4 regions of the Arthrobacter sp. D3-16 genome follow, and region 1 is predicted to be linked to each of the others. Evidence: riboswitches for the same ligand, from Rfam matches in the RefSeq annotation. Region 1 holds a riboswitch; each other region holds the start of a gene.

Region 1 (4,361 bases):
AGCACCTGCCACACGAGCAACGGGAACGAGTCCTCGAACTGTGACGGCAGGAGCCGGAACCTCGTGGCCGCCCCCACTGCGTAAACCGCAAGGGTCCCGGCCAGCACCCAAAGCGCCTTGCCGCGGTTGAGCGCCGCGAGGATCAGCGGGCTGACCAAAAGCAGCACCACGTAAAGCCCCATCACGTTGAACTGCCACGGGCCAAACTGCAGCAGCAGGATGGCAGGAAGCACCTGTGGCGGCACAGGGAACTGGAACAAGGATTCCATCCCGGCATAAAGGTCATAGGTACGGCCGGCGCCGTCGTGCCCCGCGCCGCCCGTTCCCTGGTCCACAAACGTGGTGAGGGCGTCGGTCCGGAAGATCGGCAGCAGCGAGGCCAGGAAGACGCCGATGAGGACTATCAGTGCCGTCAGGTAGAGCTTGCCGGCACGCCGCGAGGTAAGGTCAATCACCGTTCCGAAGTCATCCTTGGCCCTGGGCCCGTACACCATGCCCACCACCAGCCCGGAGAAGAGGACGAAGAGTTCGGCACCTGAAACAAAGCCCACCGCTTCCTGCGTGAGCAGCTGGAACAGCGAGGTCATGCCCAAGTGGTTGACCACAACAAACACGATGGCCAGGCCGCGCAGCATATCCACGCGCGAATCCCTGCCGGAAGGGTCCGCGTACCCCCAGGCTGTCGCGGCATTGATCCTGCGGGGTATTTGCCACAGGGCAACAAGGAGGATGAGAAGCGCCGCCCCTACTGTCCAGGCAGCGGCCCCGGTAAGGGTGTTGGCCCGGACGTACGTGCTGCCGGAGCTGACTTCCGTGACCGGCCCGGTGACGATGGTGGACGAGTCCAGCCTGTCCAAGGCCGCATGGGCAATGGCCGGGTTCCCGGTGAGCAGCCAGTCGATGCTGGCCACGCCGGTGTCCCTGGTACTGGTCCGCTCGTCCCACACCACAGCCCCTGCCATCCGGAATTCAGCGGCGGTAGCGACCCCAACCACCTGGTCCCACCAGGCGACCTTGATCTCCGCTTCCGATGCACCGCCGGAGGCCGGGCTGTAAAAGGCGGCGGTCTGCAGGAGGAAAGGCTTGTCCCGCCCCTCGGAGTAGGTGGCGTAGAAGTTTTCCCCGCCGGAAGCCGTCAGCATCCCCTGCAGCTCCCCTGAACGGGGAACCGTATTGACCGGCGCTCCGCCGGCGGTGTCGTCGTGGAAGGCGGTCAGGCCTACCCAATCCACCGCATCGTCCCCGGGATAGTAGGGTTCGTAGGCGGTGTCTGCGCCGTCCCACTCGCCGTCGCCATTGGTGTCAAGCAGCGCGAACCCTTCACTTCCCTGGGCAGGCGCGTTCCGGTTCCGGTCGAACGGATAGTCCGTGCCCAAGTACGGTTCCCAGACCATCACCGTGCCGCCGGCGTCGGCCTCGCGAAACGCCGCCGCCACTGCCCGGAACGCGGCACGGTACGCAGCGGGCTGCTGGCCCCACTCAACCCAGCTTGCGTTCATGTCGGGGGCAAACCGGATGAGCAGCTGCCCTTTGAAGGTGGAAGCAAGCTCCCGCACCTCCCCGGCGAAGCCCTTGGCGTCCGTGTCATTAATCTGGTCCAGCGGCACCGTTGGCTTCACGGTGAGCATCGCGTGGGCACCCTGCAGGGAGGCCTGTTCCAGGAAGCCCTCGACGTCGTTTTGCTCCGACGGGCGGTAGGGAAAGGCTATGTCGTGGCCAAAAATAGCGGGCGCAGCACCCAGCCGGTCAGCGAACCCGGCGGCGGTATCCTCGCCCCATTCAAGGACTGCGCCCAGCAGCGGCTTTCCCTCTTCCGGGAAACTCCTCGCGGCCTGGGCTGACCCCGCAGGCAGCACCACAGCCACGAGGGCAATCAGCAGTGTGGTAAGGAGCGCCCCAACCACGCGTATCCCGGATCCGCGGTAATGACCGGTACGGTGTTGTGGCGCGGCAGTTGGCGTGCTGATGGGGACCCCCGGGTGCTGGTTCTGATGATGAGGCACTGCCCCGTAAGAAACTTTATCTGGCGGCCGGTCCGGAAAAGGCAAGGAAAGGGCGCCCACCTGCGGCGATGCCGTCGTCGTCCGTTCCTCCGGTGTCGCGGACTTCCCCGCCTGCTGCACCGCGCCCGGTTCAGTTACGGAACATGACGACGGCGGCGATGCGGCCCTGCGTGCCAAGTGTTACGTTTCTGGGGAGTAATGAGTACCGGTGCCAAGCCCTGACTGGCCGGTCGGCAACCCTCCTTCCGCGGCGGGGTGCCTCAGGTGAATACTCGGCATATCGACCGATTCGAGTTGCAAGCGTGAGAGAAGGAGATCCGTCGTGTCTGACGCACCTGCCCCTGAAGAAAGACTTTCCTACCGGCTTGTCACCGGACCGGATGACAGGTCCTTCTGCGAACGGATTTCCGCCGCCCTGGCAGAGGGCTATGTGCTGCACGGCAGCCCGGCGGCAACGTCCAACGGCGGCCAGGTGATCGTGGCGCAGGCATTGGTCCTGCCGGCAGCAATCGCTTCGGCCGATGCCGCTGTGGCGACCGCAGTGGATAATCTTGAATCCCCAGGCGAAGACCTCGAGTTCGACGGCGAGGGCCACGCATGAGCTACGCCGGAGACCTGACGCCCCAGGAGGCCTGGGAAAAGCTGGAGCAGGGAGCCATCCTGGTGGATGTGCGCACTGAGGGCGAGTGGGCCCATATCGGCATCCCGGACACGAAGGCCACCGACAACGATCCGCTGTTCATTCAGTGGACGTTCCCGGGAGGCATACCCAACCCCAATTTCATCGCCCACCTGGCCCAGCAGGCGCCGGAGGATCCCTCCACGGAGCTGGTATTCCTGTGCCGCTCGGGGCAGCGTTCCGTGGCGGCCGCGATTGCCGCCACCCAGGCCGGTTTCACCTCCTACAACGTGCTGGAGGGTTTTGAGGGCGAACCGGACCGTTACGGCGAACGCACCGTCAACGGCTGGAAGAACCGCGGCCTGCCCACCAACCTCGGAAAGAACTAAGTGACCTTCAACGAAGACGCCGCCGGCTGGAGCCCTGACACCCAGGCAGTCCGCGGCGGGCTGGACCGCACCAACTTCCAGGAAACCAGCGAGGCAGTATTCCTGAACTCGGGCTTCGTTTACGAGTCCGCTGCGGCCGCCGAGCGGGCGTTCACGGGCGAGGACGAGCGCTTTGTGTACTCCCGCTACGGCAATCCCTCGGTGGCCACCTTCCAGGAGCGGCTCCGCCTCCTTGAGGGAACCGAGGCGTGCTTTGCGACGGCGTCCGGCATGTCCGCCGTCTTTACCGCCTTGGGTGCGTTGCTGGCCGCCGGCGACCGCGTGGTGGCCGCCCGATCGCTTTTCGGTTCCTGCTTCGTAATCCTGAACGAAATCCTGCCCCGGTGGGGCGTGGAGACGGTGTTTGTGGACGGCCCGGACCTGGAGCAGTGGCGTGACGCCCTGTCCCGGCCCACCACTGCTGTGTTCTTTGAGTCGCCGTCCAACCCCATGCAGGAAATTGTCGACATTGCCGCCGTCAGTGAACTCGCGCACGCGGCAGGCGCCACCGTCGTCGTCGACAATGTCTTTGCCACTCCCCTGCTGCAGCGCTGCGGGAAGCTGGGTGCCGACGTCATCGTCTACTCCGGCACGAAGCACATCGACGGCCAGGGACGCGTCCTGGGTGGCGCCATCCTGGGTACCAAGGAATTTATCGAGGGACCGGTCAAGCAGCTGATGCGCCACACCGGCCCGTCGTTGTCCGCCTTCAACGCCTGGGTGCTCACCAAGGGCCTCGAGACCATGGCACTGCGCGTCAACCATTCATCGGCGTCGGCCCTGCGGCTGGCCGAGTGGCTGGAGCAGCAACCCGCCGTGAGCTGGGTGAAGTACCCGCTCCTGAAGTCACACCCGCAGTACGAGCTGGCTGCAAAGCAGATGAGCGCCGGCGGTACGGTCCTCACCCTGGAGCTCGCGACGACGGGTGGCCGCTCGGGCAAAGAGGCCGCCTTTGCGTTGCTGAATGCCTTGCGGATCATCGATATCTCCAACAACCTCGGCGATGCCAAGTCCCTCATCACCCACCCGGCCACCACCACCCATCGGGCCATGGGCCCGGAGGGACGGGCGGCCATTGGCTTGAGCGACGGCGTGGTGCGGCTTTCCGTGGGCCTGGAGGACGTGGACGACCTGATTGGCGACCTGGAACAGGCGCTGAAGCAGATCTAGAGGTGCCTGGGGCGGCTCCGGCACCTGCGCTGCTGCGTGGGCGAGGGCGTTCTCAGGCGCCCAGGATGGAGAGGTGGACGAACACTTCGTCGCCTTGCCTGATCCGGGCTTTGTCCCTGATGGCCTTCTTTACGGGCAAGA
Region 2 (4,361 bases), 960 kb from region 1:
GACCTTCTAAATGTCGGACGAGTTCCGCAAGAACCTGATGGGCCCGGAGCCCACCCTCCTGCCTGCCGAGACCGAGGTCTACCAGCAGCTGGAAGCCGGCCAGGAAGCCCTGGACCTGGTGGAAAAGCACCCCACATCCTCGTTGCTGTGGGCTGTCCTGGCTGAAGAGGCTTGGGCCGAGGGACGCACCATCGATTCCTACGCCTACTCACGCGTGGGCTACCACCGTGGACTGGACTCGCTGCGCCGCAACGGCTGGCGCGGCGTCGGCCCCATCCCGTGGGAGCATGAGCCCAACCGCGGCTTCCTGCGGGCGCTTTACTCGCTGGGGCGCGCTGCCGCGGCGATCGGCGAGGCTGAGGAACCGGAACGGATCGAGAAGTTCCTGAACGATTCGGACCCCACGGCAAAAGCAGCCATCGAGGGCTCCTAATATGTGGGCCCACGCCCGCAGGGTTCCCTGGCCGAGCTTGCGAGGCTAGGGGCGGGTGGGGAACGACGCCGGCCGGTCACCTTTTCGAAAAGGTGACCGGCCGTCGTCGTACTTCCCGGAGGCTTGGGGAGATTAGCTGGATTTCTGCAGTCCGGTGCGTGCCATGGCGTCAGCGTAGGCCACGCGCATGTCCTCGAGGTACTCCTCCTGGCGTGCAGGCGAGCCGGCGAAGGCGCGGCCGCTCAGGGAGCGCACCTTGTAGGTCTTCAGGCCGCGGCGCCAGAGCAGCGGCACCTCAGTCTTCAGCAGCAGGTTGGCCAGGCGGTTGGCTTCTGTGCCGTGGGCCACGATTACGGAGGCACGCGGAACGAGTGCCAGGAACTTCAGCAGCGGCTTCAGGCCCGCGGAAATCTGGTCCGGCGTGAACTTACCGTTGGCTTCCCCGGCGACGTGCCACGGGTGGACGTTCCACGGCATAACGAACTCCGGCCGCAGCCCCAGCTTCCACTGGATCCCCAGCATCCGCGTGGCGGCGTCGTGATCACCGGCAGTGATGAAACCGGACGGGTCAGCCTCGCCGATATTTGAGTACAGGCTGATGATGCGGCACTCGTCGACGTCGTGCATGGGGTCCACATAGGGCACAATGGTGCCGGGCTTCGTCCCCTGCAGGGAATCGCACAGTTCGTTGACGGCTGCAACGTTCGGTTCGTAGCGGCGGTTCAGAAGCTGATCATGGAAAGATTCGGGTGCCAGGGCTGTCATGTAGTGCTGGGTCTCCTGCGGGGATTGGTGTTGCTGCCACCGCGAAAATGGGCGCACGATGGCACAGCAGATCCGAAGTGGTTGAAATGGGGCGGACCGATTCCTGGTCGGCCTTTACCAGTTTAGCAAGCCCTGCGAAACGAAACGCCGGTCCCGCGCACCCGATCCAAGCGGCGCACGGAACCGGCGGATCCCGTTATACTTTTCTGCAGCTACCAGAGCCGTTTGGTGGCCCGGCGCGCGCCCTCGCCCAGGGCTTCCAGCTTGGCGAAAGCGATCTGCGGGTGGACCCTGCCGCCCAGGCCGCAGTCCGTAGAGGCGATGACGTTCTCGCGGCCCACGACGTCCGCGAACCGTACGATCCGGTCCGCCACCAGGTCAGGGTGCTCCACCACATTGGTGGCGTGCGAGACGATGCCCGGGATGATGACCTTGCCCTCGGGGAGCTTGGTGTCCTCCCAGACCCGCCACTCGTGCTCGTGGCGGACGTTGGCGGCCTCGAAGGAGTAGCCGCCGGCGTTGATCTGCAACATGGTGTCCACCAGGTCCGCAAGGGGAAGGTCGGTGGTGTGCGGGCCGTGCCAGGAGCCCCAGCAGAGGTGGAAGCGGACCTGCTCCTCGGGAAGGCCGCGGAGGGCGTAATTCAGGGCCTCCACGCGGATCCGGGTGAACTTGAGGTAGTCGGCCACGCTCGGCTCAGGGCTGATCTGGTCCCAGTTCTCAGCGATCGAGGGATCGTCTATCTGGAGGATCAGGCCGGCGTCGATAATGGCCTTGTACTCTTCGCGGAGCGCATCGGCGAAGGCATAGATGTATTCCTCCTCCGTGGCGTAGTACTCGTTGGTGATGCGTGAGGCGCTCCCGGGGGACAGCGCCGCAACAAACCCGTCCTTCAGTCCCGCAGCGGCCAGTCCTGCCTTCAGGTTTGCGATGTCGGACGCGACGGCGTCTTGGCCGGTGTAGACAAGAGGCCCGGTGACTTTGGGGAACGGCTTGGGGCCGCCGGTGAAGATGCCGCTGGTGGGATCGTTGTAGGCCTCGGCGAAGATGGCGCGGTCGCGCCGATGGATGAAGCCGGTCAGCTGGACGTTGCCCGGGGTGGATTCCTTCGGTTCAACCGCCCACTTGGCGTCGTTGTCCAGTTCCAGCCCGCCCATGCGGGCGAAGGAGTAGGACCACCAGGCGCCGTAGTCCACAGCAGCGGACATGGCGTGCCCGTATTCGCCGTCGTTGGGGATATGAATGCCCAGGCTTTGCTGGCGCTGGACCAGGTCCACCACGGAAGCGGTGAGCAGTTCGTTGTAGCCCTCGACGTCGGAAGGGTTCTCTTCGCGTGCGGCGTTGGCGGCAATGAGCTCAGGGGTACGGGGCAACGATCCGGCGTGGGTGACGCGGATGTGGTCGGTGTTCAGGGACATGCTGGAATTCCTTTCCATCGGTCCTGGCAGTAGCACCTTCGCAGGCAGGACGTACCTGCACTATGTGGGTTGCTGCGGCGTCATCGATCCAGGTCTCTCGGCCGCTCCGGATGGGTACTCTCACTTAAATGCACTGGTGCGCCCGGAAGCAAATCCGCTTTCGGAATGTGTCGGGCGGAAACTCCTGACGGTGCCGCCCGGAACAAGGGCAGGAGAGCCTGTCTTTCGGAACGTAATAACTGGCTGCAGGTTGCTGTCACGTCCATTGACAGGATTGGTCCAGGTTGGTTGGCTTTTGTCACAGCCTGCAATGGGGGACATCGCGGGCTGGCCGCACCTAATGCACTCGAAAGAGGGAACGCACTGTGAGAAAAACCTTGGCAACCTTCAGGACCCTGGCAGTTTCAGGAGCCCTGGCACTGGCAGCCGTGGCCGCGCCGGTACCTGCGATGGCCGTGGGCGAAGGCCCCAACTATGACGGCAATGGCCAGATCACCACATCGAAGCTTGCCACCTACGAGCAAATGGTTTCTTTCCTCAAGGACCAGGACGCCCGCCAGGGCGCCATGGAGCTGGAGGTCATCGGCCAGACCGTGAAGGGCCGGGACATCCACCTGGTCAAATACATGTCCGATCCGGCCAAGCCCACCATCCTTTACCTGACGCAGCAGCACGGCAACGAGCAGCTCACCACCGAGGGTGCCCTGGAATTCGTTAAGCACCTGGGCACCGGAAAGTCCGGGGACATTCTCGACGGCGCGAACATCCTCATCGTTCCCATGCTTAACGCAGACGGCGCCATGGGGGACGTCAACTTCCCCCTGGACGACTACCTGGCCAAAGGTGACCGCAACATGACGCGGTACAACGCCGAAGAGGTGGACCTCAACCGGGACCACGTAGCCAAGGTCCAGCCGGAAACGCAGGCGCTGCACAACAATGTGATGCGCAAGTACCGGATCGATTACATGATCGACCTGCACCACCAGGGCACACGCAGCGAACGCGACGGCAAGCTGGTTTCCGGATCCATCCTGTACCCCACCACACCGAACGCCGATCCTGCAGTCGTCGAGAAGTCCAAGCAGTTGGGTGCCGTTGTGTTCAACAACGTCGACTCCACCGGCTGGGGCCACCTCGGCAAATACGTCGGCGGCAGCGCCGAGACAATCAGCCGCAACGGGATCGCTGTGGAGTACGGGATCGCGACACTCCTGTTCGAGATGCGCGGCATGTCCGACCATTACCTGGACGGCTACGCCCTGGGCCTCAGGAGCAACGGATACTTGATCAAGCAGACGGTCACCACCCTCACGGCCACCGCCGCAGCAATCGCTGATGGATCAATCGCCGACGCCGACACCTCCTTCTGGGACAGCCTCGCCACCCAGACCTCCCGCCCCGACGGGGAAGCGGACGACGAGTAGCATCACCGCTGACAGTCCGCCGCGGTCCTTTGCCGAGCAGGAGAGTCCTTTACCCTGCAAGAAGGACCGCGGCGGCCCAACGAGTGGACAAAGTCCCCCATCGGCTAAACTTGGGTGGTAAGAGCCCCGGAACTCTTGCGTCGCTGTGCCGCCCGCGGACCAGCGAAGGCCGGTCCATTCGGGGCATTCTCATGAACGGCGCTGCACCAGGCGAGCCACCTCGTGGCACGGCACGGCCAGCCCGAACGAATGGGGGAGGATCCCATGCCAGCAATTGTGATCGTAGGAGCCCAGTGGGGCGACGAAGGAAAAGGCAAG
Region 3 (4,361 bases), 1.9 Mb from region 1:
CGGAACGGTGCGGATTCCCGGCTGGCCGGAACAGACGCAGCAGGTAGGAGATCTCTGGCGGTCCATCTTGGCCGAGATGGGCGCGGAAGTTACCCTGCGCGACGGTGTCCTCACCGTAACCGGCGGACCTGAAATCAAGGGCGCGGATTTCGCGGACACCAGCGAGCTGGCCCCGACGGTCGCTGCGTTGTGTGCGCTGGCCAGCGGTCCCTCGCGGCTCAGCGGTATTGCGCACCTGCGCGGGCACGAAACCGACAGGCTGGCCGCGCTGGTCAACGAAATCAACCGCCTTGGCGGTGATGCCGAGGAGACCAGCGACGGCCTGGTGATCCGGCCCGCCACACTGCACGCCGGCGTCGTCCGCAGTTACGCCGACCACCGGATGGCCACCGCCGGGGCCATCCTGGGCCTGGCCGTGGAGGGCGTGCAGGTGGAGGACATCGCCACGACCGCCAAAACCATGCCGGACTTTCCCAATTTGTGGGCAGACATGCTCGCCCAGACAGGCCCGTCCCGTACCGGTACGGAAGGTTCTACCGGTGGCGCGCAGCACTGATTCCTGGGATGAATCGGATGTCCGCATTCGGCCCAGCAAGAAGGGTTCGCGCCCCCGCACCAAGGACCGGCCCAGCCATGATGACGCCGTGACGGGACGCATCATCACCGTAGACCGTGGCAGGTATACGGCCGTGGTGGGCGAGGACTCCGGCGACGAACGGGTAGTCATTGCCGCGAGGGCGCGGGAGCTGCGCCGCAACCCGGTGGTGGCGGGCGATTTCGTCTCCCTCGTGGGCGACGTGTCCGGCGAACCGGATACCCTGGCCCGGCTGGTCAGGATCCAGGACCGCAGGACCCTTCTGCGCCGCAGCGCGGATGACACCGATCCCGTGGAACGGGCCGTGGTGGCCAACGCGGACCAACTGGTGGTTGTGGTGGCGGCTGCCAACCCCGAGCCGCGCACCGGTTTTATCGACCGCGCCCTGGTGGCGGCCTACGACGCCGGGATCGAGCCGATCCTCTTGGTCACCAAAGCGGACGTCAAGGATCCAACGGAACTGCTGTCCAACTACACCCACCTCGACCTCCCCGTGATCATCAGCCGGACGGCCGACTCCACCGCTTCGGGGATCGATGCCCGCTCGGACGACGGCCTCTCCGCGCGGCTGGACAGCAAAGCCGTGGCGGAGCTCCGCGGCTACCTGGATGGAAAAGTGACAGTCATGCTGGGGCATTCAGGCGTGGGCAAGTCGACCATGGTAAACGCGCTGACCGGGGCCGAGCGTGCCACGGGCGGGGTCAATGCGGTGACGGGGCGGGGCCGGCATACATCGTCGTCAGCGCTGGCCCTGCGGCTGGCCGACGCACCCGCCGGCAGCTGGATCATCGACACCCCGGGCATCCGCTCCTTCGGACTGGCGCATGTAGACCCGGACCGGATCCTGCGCTCCTTCCCGGACCTCTCCCCCGGCATCGAAGACTGCGAACGGGGCTGCAAGCACACCGCCACGGCCGTGAACTGCGGCCTGGACGCCTGGGTGGCGGGCGGACATGCCGGCGCCACCGGGGAAGCCCGGCTGGCATCCCTGCGGCGCCTCCTGGGGACCGACCCCCGGCTGGAGGCGCAGGAGGCGAAGGAACTGGGCAGCGTCAACTGACGGTGCCGATCTCCCAGCAGAACCGCGCGCAGACGGTAGTTTGGAAACATGATCCAACCCGCTTCAAGCTACAACGATGACCTGCGCCTGGCACACGTCCTGGCAGACTCCGTGGATGACCAGACCATGAGCCGCTTCAAGGCCCAGGACCTTCAGGTGGAGACCAAGCCCGACCTGACGCCGGTCACCGACGCGGACAAGGCTGCAGAAGAAGCCATCCGCGGCCAGTTGTCACGCTCCCGTCCCCGCGATGCTGTACTCGGTGAAGAGTTCGGCAGCACCGGCCACGGGTCCCGCCGCTGGATCATCGACCCCATAGACGGCACCAAGAACTTCGTCCGCGGCGTCCCCGTCTGGGCCACCCTGATCGCCCTGGTGGATGAAGGCGAACCCGTTGTTGGAGTGGTCAGCGCCCCTGCCCTGGGCAAGCGCTGGTGGGCGGCCAAGGGCATGGGTGCCTACATGGGCCGGTCGTTGGCTGCTGCCACCCGCCTCCGCGTCTCCAACGTCGCCAACCTGTCCGACGCGTCGCTGTCCTACTCCAGCCTGGGCGGCTGGAAGGAACGCGGGAACCTGGACAACTTCCTGGGACTCACCGAAGACGTCTGGCGGACCCGTGCGTTTGGCGATTTCTGGTCCTACTGCATGGTGGCTGAAGGCGCGGTGGACATCGCCTGCGAACCCGAACTCAACCTTTACGATATGGCCGCACTGGTGCCGATCGTGGTCGAAGCGGGTGGCCGGTTCACGTCGCTGGAAGGGGAGGACGGGCCGTTCGGCGGTAACGCGCTGGCCACGAACTCCATCCTGCACTCCGAGGTACTCCGCAGGCTGAACCCTGACCTGGACGACCTTCTCTGAGCACTTTCACCGAACAATCAGCGGCGGGCGACTCCCAAGGGGGGCGCCCGCCGTCGTTTCTTCGGCCAAAGCAGTACTTTTCAGCAGCCGTAACAAAGCGCTTAACATTTGAGCCGGCTTCAAACCTTCCTGTCCCATGTCCTACGCTCTTAACCAGGTCACGAGTGCCAGCGCGAAACCCCGGTTTGCTGGCCGGCAACCCTCCAACCGCGGTGGGGTGCCCCGGGTGACGACCAGGCCGGTCCGGAACGGATGCGGCAAGCGCGGATTCCCGGAGCAGGGAGTCCTTTTCGAAGTGAGGTCTCTGTGACAACTGCCACCGTCTCCCCCAACGCCCCCGCCCGGCCCGACACCAGCCAGGCTGAAGCCGCTGTCCTCTTTGATGCCCGCCGCGCTGTTGCCGGCCGTCCCCTTGCTGCCGTGACGGGTGCGGAAATCCAGGCGCCCCTGATCTCCGGCGGCCACGTCCGGTATGCAAACCTCGACTATGGCGCTTCGGCTCCCGCTCTCTCGGTGGTCTCGGCCTACCTCAACGAGATCCTGCCCTTCTACGCGAGCGTCCACCGCGGCGCCGGCTACGCGTCCCAGATCAGCACGTCTGTTTACGAAAACGCACGCAGCATCGTCCGGGATTTTGTGGGCGGCCGCCCCGACGACTCGGTGATTTTCACGCGCAACACCACCGACTCCCTCAACCTCCTGGCCGGTTGCTTGCCTGCCACGGACGGGCGTCCGGACGGCGACGTCCTGTACCTGGACATCGAACACCACGCGAACCTGCTGCCGTGGCAGGGTGTCCCCCACCGGAGCATCGTTGCCGCTGACACTATCGCCGGGACCATTGAGTCCGTCCGGGCGGAGCTGGAGCAGGGCGGGGTGAGCCTGCTCGCCGTCACCGGCGCCTCCAACGTCACCGGGGAGATTCTGCCCGTCCGGGCCCTCGCCGCACTCGCCCACGAACACGGAGCCCGGATTGTGGTTGACGCAGCCCAGCTGGCGCCACACCGGCGTATAGATATCGCCCGGGACGGCGTTGACTATCTCGCGTTCTCCGGCCACAAGCTCTATGCGCCGTTTGGCTCCGGCGTTTTGGTCGGCCGCGCGGACTGGCTCGACGCCGGAACGCCCCACCTCGCCGGCGGCGGCGCCGTCAAGGAAGCCAGGCTCGACGGCGTCAGCTGGGCCACGGGCCCGGCGCGCCATGAGGGCGGCTCGCCCAACGTCCTCGGCGCAGCCACGCTGGCCCGCGCCACCCAGGTGATCGCCGGGCTGGACCAGGAACAGTGGCACGCGCACGAGTCGGCCATCCGTTCCTTCCTGGTGGAAGGCCTGCAGAAGATTGATGGCGTGACCGTGCACCAGATTTTCAAGGACACCAACCCGGACACGGACACGATCGGCGTGGTCAACTTCTCGGTGGAAGGCTACGACGCCGGGCTCGTGGCTGCCTACCTGTCCGCTGAGCACGGCGTTGGCCTGCGGGACGGCCGCTTCTGTGCTCACCCGCTGCTGAAGCGGCTCGGGCTTCCTTCCGGTTCCCTCCGTGCCAGTTTCGGCGTCGGCTCACGCCTTGAGGATGCAGAACGGCTCCTTGCCGGCATCGACGCGCTGCGCCACAACGGCCTGGGGTGGGACTACGTCGTCGACGCGGGGCGCTGGGTTCCCGCCAACGACACCCGGACCTACCCGCACTGGGCACCGAACACTCCGGGGACCGCCGGGGCCGCCCCCTGCAGTGATGACTGAGCCCTCATGCCCGCTAAGGGTTCGCGCTGGCTCTGCCTCCTGATCCTGCGCCTACCGTGGGTGCGGTAAATTCGAAGGATACCCAAGGGCATCGGACGA
Region 4 (4,361 bases), 1.3 Mb from region 1:
TGTGATCGGGCTCTCAGCTAAGGGTAGCCTTACTGGGATTTCGGTTCCAAAGCAGCATTAATCCAAGGTCCTGCTGACGGCAGTCATGGGGACCTTGTTCGTCATAATCCTGTCAACCGTCGCGTGCATGTTCCTACACTGGCCTCAGGTCATGAGTGCCAGCGCCAAGCCCCGGCTCGCTGGCCGGCAACCCTCCATCCGCGGTGGGGTGCCCCGGGTGAGGACCTGGTTGTCCGGCAACGGCCGGATGGCAAGCGCGGCCCGCGGTGCTTCGAGCATGCCGGGCCCATGTCAAAGGAGCCTTAGTTGTCCAACGGATGGTCTTTCGAAACCCGCCAGATCCACGCAGGGCAGGAGCCGGACGCTGCCACGGGTGCCCGTGCGCTCCCCATTTACCAAACCACGTCCTTTGTGTTCCCCAGCGCCGAGAGCGCAGCGAACCGCTTTGCCCTTGCTGAGCTGGCGCCCATCTACACCAGGATCGGCAACCCCACCCAGGAAGCGGTGGAACAGCGGATCGCCAGCCTCGAAGGCGGCCTGGGTGCCCTGCTGCTCAGTTCAGGCCAGGCCGCTGAAACATTTGCGGTCCTGAATATTGCCGAGTCGGGGGACCACATCGTCGCCAGCCCCAGCCTTTACGGCGGCACCTACAACCTCTTCGCCCACACACTGAAAAAGTTTGGCATCTCCGTCACCTTTGTGGCGGACCCGGACAACCTGGACCAGTGGCGCGAGGCAGTGCAGCCCAACACCAAGCTGTTCTTTGGCGAGGTGGTCTCCAACCCGCGGCAGGATGTCCTGGACATCGAAGGCGTGTCCCAGGTTGCGCACGAGGCCGGGGTTCCCCTGATCGTGGACAACACCCTGTCCACCCCGTACCTGATCCGGCCACTGGAATGGGGTGCGGATATCGTGGTGCACTCGGCCACTAAGTACCTGGGTGGCCATGGTTCCGCGATCGCCGGCGTGATCGTGGACTCCGGAAAGTTCGATTTCGGCAAGGACCCTGCAAAGTTCCCCGGCTTCAACACCCCGGACCCCACCTACAACGGGCTGGTGTATGCCCGTGACCTCGGCGCCGACGGTGCCTTGGGCGCCAACCTCTCCTACATCCTGAAGGCCCGGGTGCAGCTCCTGCGCGACCTGGGCTCGGCAGTGTCGCCCTTCAACGCCTTCCTCATCGCCCAGGGGCTGGAGACACTGAGCCTGCGGGTGGAACGTCACGTCGCCAACGCCCTGGAAATTGCCCAGTGGCTGGAAGCGCGTGACGACGTCGAATCCGTCGCCTATGCCGGGCTGCCCTCCAGCCCCTGGTACGAGCGCGGCCGCAAGTACGGCCCCAAGGGCACCGGCGCCATCGTGTCGTTCAACCTCGCCGGCGGCGCGGAGGCGGGCAAACGCTTTGTGGACGCGCTGGAGCTGCACTCCCACGTGGCAAACATCGGTGACGTCCGTTCGCTGGTGATCCATCCGGCGTCGACCACCCACAGCCAGCTCTCGCCCGAGCAGCAGGTAGTTGCCGGCGTGAACCCCGGCCTGGTGCGGCTTTCGGTAGGGATCGAGCACATCGATGACATCCTGGCTGACCTCGAGGCCGGCTTCCGGGCGGCCAAGGAGGCCACCGGCGCCTAACCAGGCCCGGGCGGCAGCCCGGCAGCGGGCCGGGGAAGTCACAACCAGTCACACTCTTGGCGGCAGGCAGGGGCTGTTTCGTACACTCGAACCAGGTCATGAGTGCCAGTGACAGCCCCGGCTTGCTGGCCGGCAACCCTCCTTCCGCGGTGGGGTGCCCCGGGTGAAGACCTGGCCTGCCGGTCATTCGACGGCGGGCAAGCGCGTAGAAGAGGTCTTGCCATGACGGTTACCGTCACCCGTACCACCGTCCCCGAACACGGGATTGTCCGCTATGCCCCCATCGGGGGGCTGAAGCTGGAAGCCGGCGGATATCTGCCGGACGTGACGCTGGCCTATGAAACCTGGGGCACCCTCAACGCGGACGGCAGCAACGCCATCCTCATCGAACATGCTCTGACCGGCAGCACCCACGTGACCAGGGGCGACACGGACGAACCCGGCTGGTGGGAACAACTCGCCGGGCCGGGTGCGCCGGTGGATACCAACCGTTTCTTCGTGGTGTCCATCAACATTGTGGGCGGTTGCTACGGGTCCACAGGGCCGTCGTCGCTCGCTCCGGACGGAACGCCCTGGGGCTCGCGTTTCCCGCTGGTGACCCTGCGGGACAGCACCGTGGCGGAGGCCAGGCTGGCCGACCAGTTGGGGATCGGGAGCTGGTTTGCCGTGCTGGGCGGCTCAATGGGCGGCGCGCGTGCGCTGGAATGGGCGGTCACCTTTCCCGAACGTGTGCAGCGCTGTGCTGTAATCTCCGTGGGCGCCGCGAGTACCGCCGAGCAGATCGCCTTTGCCCAGGCACAGACCCTCGCCATCCGGCAGGACGCCAACTTCAACGGTGGTGACTACTACAACGGACCCGCTCCCGAGGAAGGCCTGGCCCTGGCCCGGCGCATCGCCCACATCACGTACCGCTCTCCGCTGGAACTGGACGGACGGTTCGGGCGCGCGCCGCAGGCTCCCGAGTCGCCGCTTCAGGGCGAGCAGCTCGGAACCCGCGGGCGCTACCAGGTGGAGAGCTACCTGGATCATCAGGGGACCAAACTGGTCCGGCGCTTTGACGCCAACAGCTACATCGCCATCACCGAGGCGCTCATGAGTCATGACATTTGCCGGGGGCGGGGGTCCCTCACCCAGACCCTGTCCGGTGCCAACGCACGCTTTTTTGTCGCTGCTGTTGACTCGGACCGGCTCTACTTCCCGTCCCAGTCACGGGAGCTTGCCCGGGCGCTTCCCGGAGAGGTGGACGTCCACCTCATCGAGGCGCCCATCGGGCACGACGGATTCCTCACCGAGATCGGCCAACTCGGATCGCAGCTCCGGGAGCACCTTTCGGCATAACGCCCCGCCCCAAAAGCCGAATTGTGTGCATTAATGCAGATGGGCTCTGCATGATTCGCCGTTGAGCTGGGCGTACAGGCAGACCATACTCAATGGGACCCGGCGGTTCGTGGCCAAAATCACGTGTATCCGCCACAGCCTGTCCCAGTGGTGTCGAGGATGACGCCGAAGGAGTTCATAAATGAGTACGGAAAGCTCCGCCGCACGGCGGCCAGAGGAAACCGACGTCAAGGCATCAGGCCTGAAGAAAGTCGTTACGGCCTCCATGGCCGGCACCGTTGTTGAGTGGTACGAGTTTTTCCTCTATGCCTCCGCCGCCACCCTGGTGTTCGGCAAAATGTTCTTCCCCAATTCAGGGACAGAACTGGACGGCATCATCGCCGCCTTCGTCACGTACGCCGTAGGCTTCGTGGCCCGCCCCATCGGCGGCATCGTCTTTGGCCACTTCGGTGACAAGTTCGGCCGCAAGCAGTTGCTGCAGCTGAGCATCATCCTGGTAGGCGTAGCCACCTTCCTGATGGGCTGCCTGCCCACCTTCGCCCAGATCGGCTACTGGGCTCCGGCCCTCCTCGTGTTCCTGCGCTTCGTGCAGGGCTTCGCCGTCGGCGGTGAGTGGGGCGGCGCCGTACTGCTGGTTGCCGAGCACAGCCCCAACAAGTCCCGCGGGTTCTGGTCCAGCTGGCCGCAGTCAGCGGTACCGATGGGCAACCTCCTGGCCACGGGCGTGCTGTTCACCCTTTCGGCCACGCTTTCCGAGGAAGCATTCCTCGGCTGGGGCTGGCGCGTCGCCTTCTGGCTCTCCGCCGTGATCGTGATCGTTGGCTACTACATCCGCACCAAGGTCCAGGATGCGCCGATCTTCATCGAAGCCCGCAAGGAAGTTACGGTGGAAAAGAAGGGCTACGGTGTGGCCGAAGTCTTCCGCCGCTACCCGCGTGGTGTCTTTACCGCCATGGGCCTGCGTTTTGCCGAGAACATCCTCTACTACCTCGTGGTGACGTTCTCCATTACCTACCTGAGGATCATCGTTCAGACGGACACCTCCCGCATCCTCCTGCTTCTGCTCGTGGCGCACTTCATCCACTTCTGCGCCGTCCCGCTCGTGGGCAAGATGTCGGATGCGTTCGGCCGGCGGCCGGTCTACATGGCAGGCGCCATCCTCGGCGGCACGTGGGGCTTCTTCGCTTTCCCCATGATGGACACCGGCAATGACATCGTCATCCTGGCCGCCATCACCATCGGCCTGCTGTTCCACGCGCTGATGTACGCGGGCCAGCCGTCCATCATGGCCGAGATGTTCCCCACCCGGATGCGGTACTCGGGCGTTTCCCTGGGCTACCAGGTCACCTCTATCGTCGCCGGTTCGCTGGCACCGATCATCGCCACATCGC

What was found. A riboswitch is a leader RNA that binds a small molecule or an ion and turns the genes downstream of it on or off. The one in region 1 is predicted to bind S-adenosylmethionine.
Region 2: it holds a riboswitch for S-adenosylmethionine, as region 1 does, so the genes downstream of both, M1D32_RS03190 (cobalamin-independent methionine synthase II family protein) here and M1D32_RS18650 (DUF1737 domain-containing protein) in region 1, are expected to answer to the same signal.
Region 3: it holds a riboswitch for S-adenosylmethionine, as region 1 does, so the genes downstream of both, M1D32_RS07560 (aminotransferase class V-fold PLP-dependent enzyme) here and M1D32_RS18650 (DUF1737 domain-containing protein) in region 1, are expected to answer to the same signal.
Region 4: it holds a riboswitch for S-adenosylmethionine, as region 1 does, so the genes downstream of both, metX (homoserine O-acetyltransferase MetX) here and M1D32_RS18650 (DUF1737 domain-containing protein) in region 1, are expected to answer to the same signal.

The regions. Positions count from the first base shown of each region.
Region 1 is NZ_CP096437.1:3,990,052-3,994,412, forward strand. It holds gene opgC (OpgC domain-containing protein) at 1-1,904, opposite strand, end outside; SAM riboswitch class IV at 2,198-2,312, shown strand; gene M1D32_RS18650 (DUF1737 domain-containing protein) at 2,326-2,604, shown strand; gene M1D32_RS18655 (rhodanese-like domain-containing protein) at 2,601-3,011, shown strand; gene M1D32_RS18660 (O-succinylhomoserine sulfhydrylase) at 3,012-4,220, shown strand; gene M1D32_RS18665 (DUF1905 domain-containing protein) at 4,273-4,361, opposite strand, start outside.
Region 2 is NZ_CP096437.1:648,906-653,266, forward strand. It holds gene fbaA (class II fructose-bisphosphate aldolase) at 1-10, shown strand, start outside; gene M1D32_RS03180 (DUF3151 domain-containing protein) at 11-433, shown strand; gene M1D32_RS03185 (uracil-DNA glycosylase family protein) at 566-1,198, opposite strand; gene M1D32_RS03190 (cobalamin-independent methionine synthase II family protein) at 1,411-2,616, opposite strand; SAM riboswitch class I at 2,628-2,733, opposite strand; gene M1D32_RS03195 (M14 family zinc carboxypeptidase) at 2,982-4,043, shown strand; gene M1D32_RS03200 (adenylosuccinate synthase) at 4,308-4,361, shown strand, end outside.
Region 3 is NZ_CP096437.1:1,577,506-1,581,866, reverse strand. It holds gene aroA (3-phosphoshikimate 1-carboxyvinyltransferase) at 1-556, shown strand, start outside; gene rsgA (ribosome small subunit-dependent GTPase A) at 540-1,655, shown strand; gene hisN (histidinol-phosphatase) at 1,704-2,516, shown strand; SAM riboswitch class IV at 2,673-2,786, shown strand; gene M1D32_RS07560 (aminotransferase class V-fold PLP-dependent enzyme) at 2,823-4,262, shown strand.
Region 4 is NZ_CP096437.1:2,728,327-2,732,687, reverse strand. It holds SAM riboswitch class IV at 148-263, shown strand; gene M1D32_RS13040 (bifunctional o-acetylhomoserine/o-acetylserine sulfhydrylase) at 307-1,632, shown strand; SAM riboswitch class IV at 1,727-1,842, shown strand; gene metX (homoserine O-acetyltransferase MetX) at 1,855-2,970, shown strand; gene M1D32_RS13030 (MFS transporter) at 3,152-4,361, shown strand, end outside.